3 regions of the Priestia flexa genome follow, and region 1 is predicted to be linked to each of the others. Evidence: riboswitches for the same ligand, from Rfam matches in the RefSeq annotation. Region 1 holds a riboswitch; each other region holds the start of a gene.
What was found. A riboswitch is a leader RNA that binds a small molecule or an ion and turns the genes downstream of it on or off. The one in region 1 is predicted to bind S-adenosylmethionine.
Positions count from the first base shown of each region.

Region 1 (3,283 bases):
CATCCCGTATTCACAAGATAAACATTTACGTTATGCTCATCAATTTTTTTACCTAGCATTTTAGCATAGGCTGTAGGTGGAAGAGGTAAGAATGGTTCACCAAAACAAGTAGAGAACGTCGCCTGTGGCGCAGTAATTCCGCGCTCTGTTCCCGCAAGTTTACTTGTATACCCACTTAAGAAATGATACATTGCTTGTTCTTTTGTTAGTTTGCTAATTGGAGGTAAAACTCCAAATGCGTCTGCTGTTAAGAAAACAATTGCCGTAGGATGTCCTGCAACGCTCGGTAAGATTGTGTTATCAATTGCTTGAATTGGATAAGCAGCACGAGTGTTTTCTGTTAAGCTATTATCATTATAGTCTGCAATTCTAGTATTCGAGTTAATCACAACATTTTCTAAAACTGTTCCAAATCGAATGGCATTAAAAATTTGAGGCTCTTTTTCTTTTGATAGTTGAATGCATTTTGCATAACAACCGCCTTCAATGTTAAATACGCCTGTACTAGACCAACCGTGCTCATCGTCACCAATTAGTCTTCTGGTAGCGTCAGCTGATAATGTTGTTTTTCCGGTGCCAGATAGTCCAAAGAATAGTGCAACATCACCTTCTTTGCCAACATTAGCTGAGCAGTGCATAGGAAGTATGTTATTTTGAGGAAGTAGGAAATTCATTACTGAGAAAATAGATTTTTTCATTTCACCTGCATATTCCGTTCCACCGATTAAAACAACTCTTCGTTCAAATGAAATAATAATAAATGTCTCTGAATTTGTCCCATCAATGTCTGGAACAGCTTTAAAAGTAGGAGCAGATACAATTGAGAATGATTCAGCATCACTTTTTAGCTTCGTGTCTTCTGGACGAATAAATAGTTGGTGAGCAAACAAATTATGCCATGCGTATTCATTTACGACTTGGATTGGAAGCTGATATTTATCATCGGCGCCCGCATAGCCGTTAAACACAAATAGCTCATTTTGTTCTTTTAAATGTTCTAATACTTTTTTATAAAGCGCGTCAAATCGTTCAGATGAAAACGGTTGATTCACATCTCCCCATTCAACAGTATGAGATGTTAAGGAATCGCTTACAATGAATTTATCGTGTGGGGAACGCCCCGTATATTTTCCTGTTTCAACTTGAATAGCACCTGTAGAAGTCAATACGCCTTCTTGTCGCTCTAAAATCTTTTCGACTAATTGAGAAACAGATAGTTGGTGATTCACTTTTTCAGATTCCAGGAGATTGGCTAATTCAATAGACATATTAACAGTACTCATGTGCACTACCTTCCTTTTTTTAAAATGATGTTTAAATGTACAATTAGTATAACACATTACTTTAAATAGTCTATACTATTCGAATAAAAATGTTAAAATGTTGCGAAAATTTTTTGTTTTAGAGAGCATAAAACGTTTTTGTGAGATGATCTTACTAGTGAAAGGTTTCTGTAAATAATAGGGAAGGAAAATACAACCTTTAAGTGATTTTCATAGGAATGTTATTGACATAACAGAGCATTTTCCTGTATGATATGTCCTTGAACGGATACTCTCTTATCCCGAGCTGGTGGAGGGACAGGCCCTATGAAACCCAGCAACCATCACCCATTTCCATAGAGGTGATAAGGTGCTAACCTGATGCAAGGGAATAAACCTTGATCGATAAGAGTGAAAGGCTTATGCAGAACTTGATACCTTTCCTCGATACAAGGAAAGGTTTTTTATATTGAAAAAATGTAAATGAACCACAATAAGGGAATGAGTACCGTATCACAATGTATCATATTTAAAGGAGGAAAACCGATGTCAACACAACGTCGTCTGTTTACGTCAGAATCTGTTACAGAGGGACATCCAGATAAAATTTGTGACCAAATTTCTGACTCAATTCTTGATGCTATTTTAGCTGAAGATCCAAATGCTCGTGTTGCTTGTGAAACAAGCGTAACAACTGGTTTAGTATTAGTAAGTGGTGAAATCACAACATCTACTTATGTAGATATTCAAAAAACAGTACGTGATACAATCAAAGAAATTGGTTATACGCGTGCAAAATATGGTTTTGATGCGGATACTTGTGGAGTAATCACAGCAATCGGTGAGCAATCTCCAGATATCGCTGCTGGTGTAGACCAAGCGTTAGAAGCTCGTGAAGGTTCAATGTCTGATGAAGAAATTGAAGCAATCGGAGCTGGTGACCAAGGTTTAATGTTTGGGTACGCTTGTAATGAAACAAAAGAATTAATGCCGTTACCAATTTCTTTAGCTCATAAGTTAGCGCGTCGCTTAACAGAAGTGCGTAAAGAAGAAATTTTACCTTACCTTCGTCCAGATGGTAAAACGCAAGTAACGGTTGAATATGATGAAAACAATCAACCAGTTCGTGTTGATACAATCGTTATCTCAACTCAGCATCATCCAGAAGTAACGTTAGAGCAAATTCAACGTAACTTAAAAGAATATGTAATCAATCCAGTTGTTCCACAAGAATTAATCGATGAGAACACGAAGTACTTCATTAACCCAACAGGACGTTTTGTAATTGGTGGTCCTCAAGGTGATGCAGGCTTAACAGGTCGTAAAATTATCGTTGATACTTACGGTGGATATGCTCGTCACGGTGGTGGCGCATTCTCTGGTAAAGATGCAACAAAAGTTGACCGCTCAGCAGCATATGCAGCACGCTACGTTGCGAAAAATATTGTAGCTGCAGGATTAGCTGATCGTTGTGAAGTTCAGCTTGCATATGCCATTGGTGTAGCTCAGCCAGTTTCAATCTCTATTGATACATTTGGAACAGGTAAAGTAACTGAAGAAGTATTAGTTGAAGTAGTACGTAACAACTTTGATCTTCGTCCAGCTGGTATCATTAAAATGCTTGATTTAAGACGCCCAATTTATAAGCAAACAGCAGCATACGGTCACTTTGGTCGTACTGATGTTGAGCTTCCTTGGGAGTTCACTGATAAAGCAGAAGCTTTAAAAACTGAAGCTTTAGCTAAATAATGAAAAGTCGCTGTCTCAAAAGAGACAGCGACTTTTTTTATTGAACAAATTCTAACCCATTGTTTGATTTAGTAGTGACTGCTTCATAGCGAAGCAGTAATTGGTCAAAAATAGAATCCCAAGATTGCGTAAGAGCATAGCGACGAGCAGCGTCTCCAAACCTTAGTCGAAGCTGGGAGGACTCTAACAAAGTACAAATGGATTCAATAAATTCTTCAAGTGAATTCGGGGTGCAGAGGTAGCCATTCTTCTCATTGCTAACAATATGTTTT
Region 1 is NZ_CP090431.1:3,322,185-3,325,467, reverse strand. It holds gene pckA (phosphoenolpyruvate carboxykinase (ATP)) at 1-1,283, opposite strand, end outside; SAM riboswitch class I at 1,557-1,674, shown strand; gene metK (methionine adenosyltransferase) at 1,809-3,011, shown strand; gene LZP85_RS17040 (glycosyltransferase family 4 protein) at 3,049-3,283, opposite strand, start outside.

Region 2 (3,283 bases), 120 kb from region 1:
ATTTTGCTGCTTCAATCACACCTTTATCGATTTCGCGAAGGCCGATTTCAACCATACGCGCGTAAAATGGTGCGGCTCCAACAATAAGAGCTGGCAAAGCTGCTTCTGCTCCTAGCATTGTTCCCACAATTGCTTTTGTAAACGGAATGAGCAAAATTAGTAAGATGATAAATGGAATGGATCGAAAGATGTTTACAAAAGCTCCTATAATAATATTAACGAAGCGGTTTTCCCAAAGCTGACCTTTGCCTGTTAAAAATAGAAGTAAGCCTAGCACAATTCCTAATATAAACGTGGCAACAACTGAGATACTTGTCATATAAAGTGTTTCAATCGTTGCTGCACTAAATTTATCATACGTTACGTTTGGGAATAATTCAGTTAGCATCCGTCATCACCTCAATTTCTACCTGTTGTTCACGGATGTACTCAATTACTTTATTAACCTCTGCTTCTTCACCATCTAAATGAATAAATAAGGTTCCATAAGAGCCCGTTTGTGTATAAGAAACTTTCCCTTGTAAGATGTTAATCGTGACATCAAATGCTTTTAAAATGCTCGTAATGAGCGGTTGCTCCGCTTTTCCACCTACAAATGTGAGCTGAACAATTCGACCGCTTGGATAAAGTTCCTTCACCTGCTCCACTGTCTCAAACGTTTCTTCTGGCTCTGAAATTTGCTGTACAAATCGCTTTGTAATATTTTGCTGTGGTTTACGGAATACTTCAAGTACTTCTCCTTGTTCGACTACTTTTCCATTTTCCATCACAGCTACGCGATGACAAATTTTACGGATTACGTGCATTTCATGCGTGATTAAGACAATCGTTAAACCTAGCTTTTCATTAATATCAACTAGCAAATCCAAGATCGAATCTGTTGTTTGTGGATCAAGTGCCGATGTTGCTTCGTCACATAATAAGACTTTTGGGTTATTAGCTAACGCTCTTGCGATTCCTACACGCTGTTTTTGCCCGCCACTCAGCTGAGATGGGTAGGCATTTTCTCTACCTTCTAATCCAACTAGTTTAATGAGCTCGTTTACACGTTCTGCTCGTTTGTTTTTTGGAACACCGGCAATTTCAAGTGGAAACGCAATGTTTTCCTGCACGGTACGAGACCAAAGTAAATTAAAATGCTGAAAAATCATGCTAATTTCTTGGCGAGCTTGTCTAAGCTTAGCACCTTTAATTTTCCCAATTTGATTTCCTGCTACTTCTACTGTTCCAGAAGTAGGTGTTTCTAAACCATTTAATAAGCGAATAAGAGAGCTTTTCCCTGCTCCACTGTATCCAATGATGCCGAAGATTTCGCCTTTTGCCACTGATAAATTAACCTGATCAACGGCCGTGACTTTCCCACTTTTAGCATCATATATTTTCGTTACATCTTGTAACGTAATCATCTTCTTCACCTTCTTTGTTGACTTGCTCTGTCTGCTTAGTGTGTCCTTGCTTTTAGAAAATAAAAAAACCTTTCTACACGTGAGCAGAAAGGTTTTTGATAAAATCCTTTCTCTCATCTTTCAAAGCTTATGCTTTGCAGGAATTGGCACCATTTCAGTTAGTCTGACGGTTGCCGGGTTTCATAGGGCACAGTCCCTCCACCTCTCTTGATAAGAGTTAACGACAAATTATTGAAATTATTTTGTTTTCATCAAATATTCATTCATTTATGTTTGTGATTCTAGCATGTGTCAGAAAGGGTGTCAACAAAAAATGCGCATAGGATAATAATCCCATGCACACTCTTAAACAAATGTTTGTTTAACTAAGACGTTCCATTACGTATTCAACAGAGTGAAAAGCATACAGCTTCTGCTTCACTTCGCCATTTCCATATTCAATTAGGCATGGAACACTTTCAATTTCAAGCAAAGACGCTTTAGCAGGCATATAGTTTAAATTACTCATTCCGATTGTTAAGTCTGGAATAATCGCTTCTACTACTGTTAACATTTTTTTAGCTAGTTGGCACGTTCCACAAAGGGGTGTATGGAAAAAAATAACCGTACGCTCGTCTTTATTTAGCTTTTCGTCTAGCTGTTCCTCTGTCCACTCTTCCATGTTACTCATCCTTCTATATTAAAAATTCTGCGTTAACATCTATATTAGCACTTAAAAGTACCGTAGCAATATGATTTCTTGGGGCCGCCGCTACCTCACGATACATTTTATCGATATAAAGGTGCTCCGCTTCCGGAAGTTCTTTTTTAAACTGTTTCCGTAATTTATTGCCGGAATCATCTGAGTCAACCAAGATATACACATCTTTATCATACGTGGAATCGATAATCTCATCTAGCTTTGACAAGCTGATGGTTCCATTTGTACAAATAATCTCAATCGGTTCATTAATAATACTTTCGATTCGCTTTTTGTCAGACTTACCTTCTACAATAATTACTTTTTCAATTTCTATTAAACGCATCGTCATCACCTATAATTATCAGTTGTATAGTAACGTTATTCCTTTATGCTATACAATATTCGTTAATGTAACACAGTTCCCCTGTTTTTTAAAAGATTTTGCTGTAAAAAGAACATATATGAATTGTTTTTATTGAAAAAATAGACTATTTTCGGTCATCTTAGACTGATGGCGCCAAACCTTATGTGGTTGGCGCCATCAGTCTCGCACTCAGAGGTTTCATGCTAAATTTAGCACCAACCCTCTTCTGAATCGCAGTCCGTATACTTTTGTGTAGCTCCAGCCTGGACGTCAGCATACTGATAAATCTTGTTATTTTCTTGCGTGTAACCTGACTCTAAATTATATTGATTACCCGTTGCACCATAATTCACATGGCCAATTGATTGTTTATCTACATACAATTGCATACCATTTTCATGAAATTTTGCTGTAATTCGATCCGTTATGTCAATTTTTTTACGTTCGAACATAAAAAGACACCCCTTTAGCTTGTTTACTAAATAGAGTGCCCTTTTTGTTATAGGTCCATGAAGACAAATTATGGATATACCAAGTGAAATGTCTTAAGATGAAGTCAATTAACCTTCGTTAATCATTTCATCGTATTGTTCAGCTGTCATAAGCTTCTCAACATCTGCCGAATCAGCAGGCTTAATTACAACCATCCATGCTTTTTCATATGGAGACTCGTTTACAAACTCAGGATTATCGCTTAATTCTTCGTTTACTTCTACAACCTCACCGCTAATTGGTGCATATAGCTCTGATACTGTTTTCACAGATTCTACGCTACCAAACGGCTCGTCTGCTTCAACTTTATCGCCAACTTCTGGAAGCTCAACAAATACA
Region 2 is NZ_CP090431.1:3,444,841-3,448,123, forward strand. It holds gene LZP85_RS17770 (methionine ABC transporter permease) at 1-388, opposite strand, end outside; gene LZP85_RS17775 (methionine ABC transporter ATP-binding protein) at 378-1,406, opposite strand; SAM riboswitch class I at 1,517-1,623, opposite strand; gene LZP85_RS17780 (thioredoxin family protein) at 1,768-2,067, opposite strand; gene LZP85_RS17785 (toprim domain-containing protein) at 2,081-2,431, opposite strand; gene LZP85_RS17790 (YusG family protein) at 2,662-2,904, opposite strand; gene gcvH (glycine cleavage system protein GcvH) at 3,013-3,283, opposite strand, start outside.
Region 2: another riboswitch for S-adenosylmethionine. It lies ahead of LZP85_RS17775 (methionine ABC transporter ATP-binding protein); the one in region 1 lies ahead of metK (methionine adenosyltransferase).

Region 3 (3,283 bases), 930 kb from region 1:
TGAATATGCAAGTTGAAGAGTTAAAGAAACGAATTGGAGAGGCAAGTCGGATTTGTGTCTTTACGGGAGCGGGAATAAGTACAGAGTCGGGCATACCTGATTTTCGCTCGCAAAACGGATTGTATCGAAAAAACCTAGAATTTTCAGATGTGATTTCCACTTCTTTTTATCAGAACAATCCGGTACTTTTTTGGGAGCTATTTAAAGAGATTTTTCGTGTGAAGCTGCTTGATGAATATGAACCTAACTCAGGTCATTACTTTATAGCAGAATTAGAAGAAGAAAAGACCGTGCATGTGATTACACAAAATATTGACGGCTTGCATCAGAAAGCAGGAAGCACGAATGTATATGAAATTCACGGAACAATTAAGCGAGCACATTGTCAAAAATGTGGAAGTGAGTTTGGGTTAAATTTTCTAACCAAAGTTGAATTACCGAGCTGTACGTCGTGTGAAGAGGCACTAAAGCCCAATGTAGTTTTATTTGGAGATTCAATTCACTGGTTTGAAGAAGCTGTAGAGGCAGCTTTACAAAGTGATTTATTTATTGTCATGGGTTCATCTTTGCAGGTAACACCCATTAATCAAATTCCTTTATTAGTTAGAAAACATGGTCAGGTACCAATGGTCATTATTAATAAAGAGCCAACTTACTATGATTATGTGTTTGATAATCAAATACACCTCCCAATCGGTGAAGTTGTAACGGCTTTAAAGAGTGGGAAGTGAAAAAGCACGCTATGGGCAGCGTGCTTTTTTTAAACTTCAAAATAGATAGCGAAGCAGAACACAGAAATGACCAGAAAAAACGCTGAATGCAACTTGCTTTCTTTAAACGTCAAAACAGCTTCAATAAATAAAAATAAACTTAGCATTAATTGAATGTATGGTAAATAAGCAATATAGTTGGTAGAATCACTGTTCTGAAAAGCGATTATTCCGTATACCACAGCTCCGATTAAAAAGGCATATTTTAATAGTTGTAATCCTTTAACTAACATCTTTGTGAGGTTCCTCCTTATTTAAAACCTAGGTCACATGATTATAACATATATTATATAGATGTAGACAAGTAAAGTGACGCGATATGTTTGACCATGGTCTATCTTTCATGAACTCAAAAGGATATGAACCACTTCTGAATACTGAATAAAAAATGTTTTATTTCTGATTTTTCAAATTCCTTGTTGACAGACTAAGAAAGTAAGTGTAATATTTTCCCTAGTTAATTAATTGAATATTCTTATCTCGAGAGGCGGAGGGACTGGCCCTGTGAAGCCTCGGCAACAGACTGTTAAAGTACTGTGCCAATTCCAGTAGCAATTTGCTTGAAGATAGGAGAAGAACCAATAACGACTATTAACCTCTTCTTATCTTTAAGAAGAGGTTTTTTATTTTGAACAGAAAGAGGGAATAGAACCATGACAAAGACATTAGTGAAAGCTCCATTTAAAGCTGATCATGTAGGGAGCTTTTTAAGAACAACTCCTCTCAAAGAAGCAAGAGAAGCCTATACAAATGGTCAGATTAGTAAAACGACTTTAAAATCTGTAGAGGACCAGGAGATTGAAAAGCTTGTCCAGAAACAAATCGAAGTGGGACTTAAATCTATCACTGACGGAGAATTTAGACGTGCATGGTGGCACTTAGATTTCTTATCAGGTCTAGATGGTGTAGAAGAGTTTGAAACGGAGTATATTAGTCAATTTAAAGGTGCCAAAACAAAAAATAAAGCAATCAAGGTAGTTGGTAAAGTAGATTTCAACCATCATTATATGCTGGAACATTTTACATTTTTAAAAGAAGCTGTTAAACAATATGGTGATGGAAGCCAAGTTGCTAAGTTTGCTATTCCAAGTCCCAACATGTTATTCACTCGAATTCAAGAGGATACTTACTACAATGGGGATAGAGAACAGTTTTATCATGACACGGTAGTTGCTTATCAAAAAGCAATTCAAGCTTTTTATGATGCTGGCTGCCGCTACTTACAGTTAGATGATACTTCATGGATTGATTTTGTTTCTGAAGAACGTATAGATGCAGTTGTTGAGAAGCTGGGTATGGATGTAAAAGATATTATTGATACGAGAGTCAACTGCTTAAACGATGCGATTTCTAAAAAGCCGGAGGATATGGTCATTACGATGCACATTTGTCGTGGAAACTTTAGATCTACGTATATTACCAGTGGTGGCTACGATACTATTTCAGATGCAATTTTTGCTAACTTGCATGTAGATGGGCTTTTCCTTGAATATGATGATAATCGTTCAGGAGATTTTGAGCCATTAAAAAGTTTTACACGTAACAACCAAACAGTTGTATTAGGACTAGTAACATCTAAATTTCCTACATTAGAAGATGCAGAGGTTATTAAACAAAGAGTTAAAGAAGCGAGTGCATCTATTCCTCTAGAAAACTTGTCACTGAGTCCACAATGCGGGTTTGCAAGTACGGAAGAAGGAAACGAACTAACAGAAGAAGAGCAATGGAATAAAATTAGTCACGTCATTAAAATTGCTCAAGATATTTGGGGCGCTAACTGAAGAATAAGAGTTGTTTCTTAATTTTACATAAGAATCCAATTAGATCTTTCTTTTCGTTGTAGTAAAATTGGAAAAAGCTGCGTCTATAAATGATGCAGCTTTTTTGTGTATTGATAGCGTAACTGCAAATTATCTACAGGTAACATAATATTTATTGGGTAAGATAGCGAACTGTCACGCTAAGGAAACGAAAGATTCTTGATAGATGTATTTACCTTGCAGAATGCTTAAGTTTCAGAGTTGACTTGCAATTGCCTTAAAGGTTTTTTATACACACCAAATGTCGAATAGTTTATTTCTTCATATAATAAAAATAATCAGTGATAAGTAGTTTAAGGAACTCATACTGTAATAATAAGTGAAAATTCTGTCATTATTGAAATGTAAAAGCTGAATATGTGAAAGGAATGTTCTTATTGGGAATCAGGAGTAGACTAGGGTTGTTTTTGTTAGGCATTTGTTTAAACGCAATTGCATTCGTTAGTCTTATCATGGAATTGAGTTTAGTTCCCATTCACGCAAGAAACGCAGGTGATTACCTAACAGTATTTTTAAGTGAGATGCCTATTTTTCTCTTTTTGATAGGCGTGATATGTGTTATTGTAAGCTTTTATATGCCTGTGAAAAGTAAAAAATAGAAGTGTCTTTTATAAAAGGTGTAAAGTATTTATACTTAAGATTCGTGTTAGAACACTGGCTAAAAGGTTTGACGACACAGTTTTTTACATTTAA
Region 3 is NZ_CP090431.1:2,396,949-2,400,231, reverse strand. It holds gene LZP85_RS12390 (NAD-dependent protein deacylase) at 1-731, shown strand, start outside; gene LZP85_RS12385 (hypothetical protein) at 761-1,003, opposite strand; SAM riboswitch class I at 1,243-1,343, shown strand; gene LZP85_RS12380 (5-methyltetrahydropteroyltriglutamate--homocysteine S-methyltransferase) at 1,424-2,551, shown strand.
Region 3: another riboswitch for S-adenosylmethionine. It lies ahead of LZP85_RS12380 (5-methyltetrahydropteroyltriglutamate--homocysteine S-methyltransferase); the one in region 1 lies ahead of metK (methionine adenosyltransferase).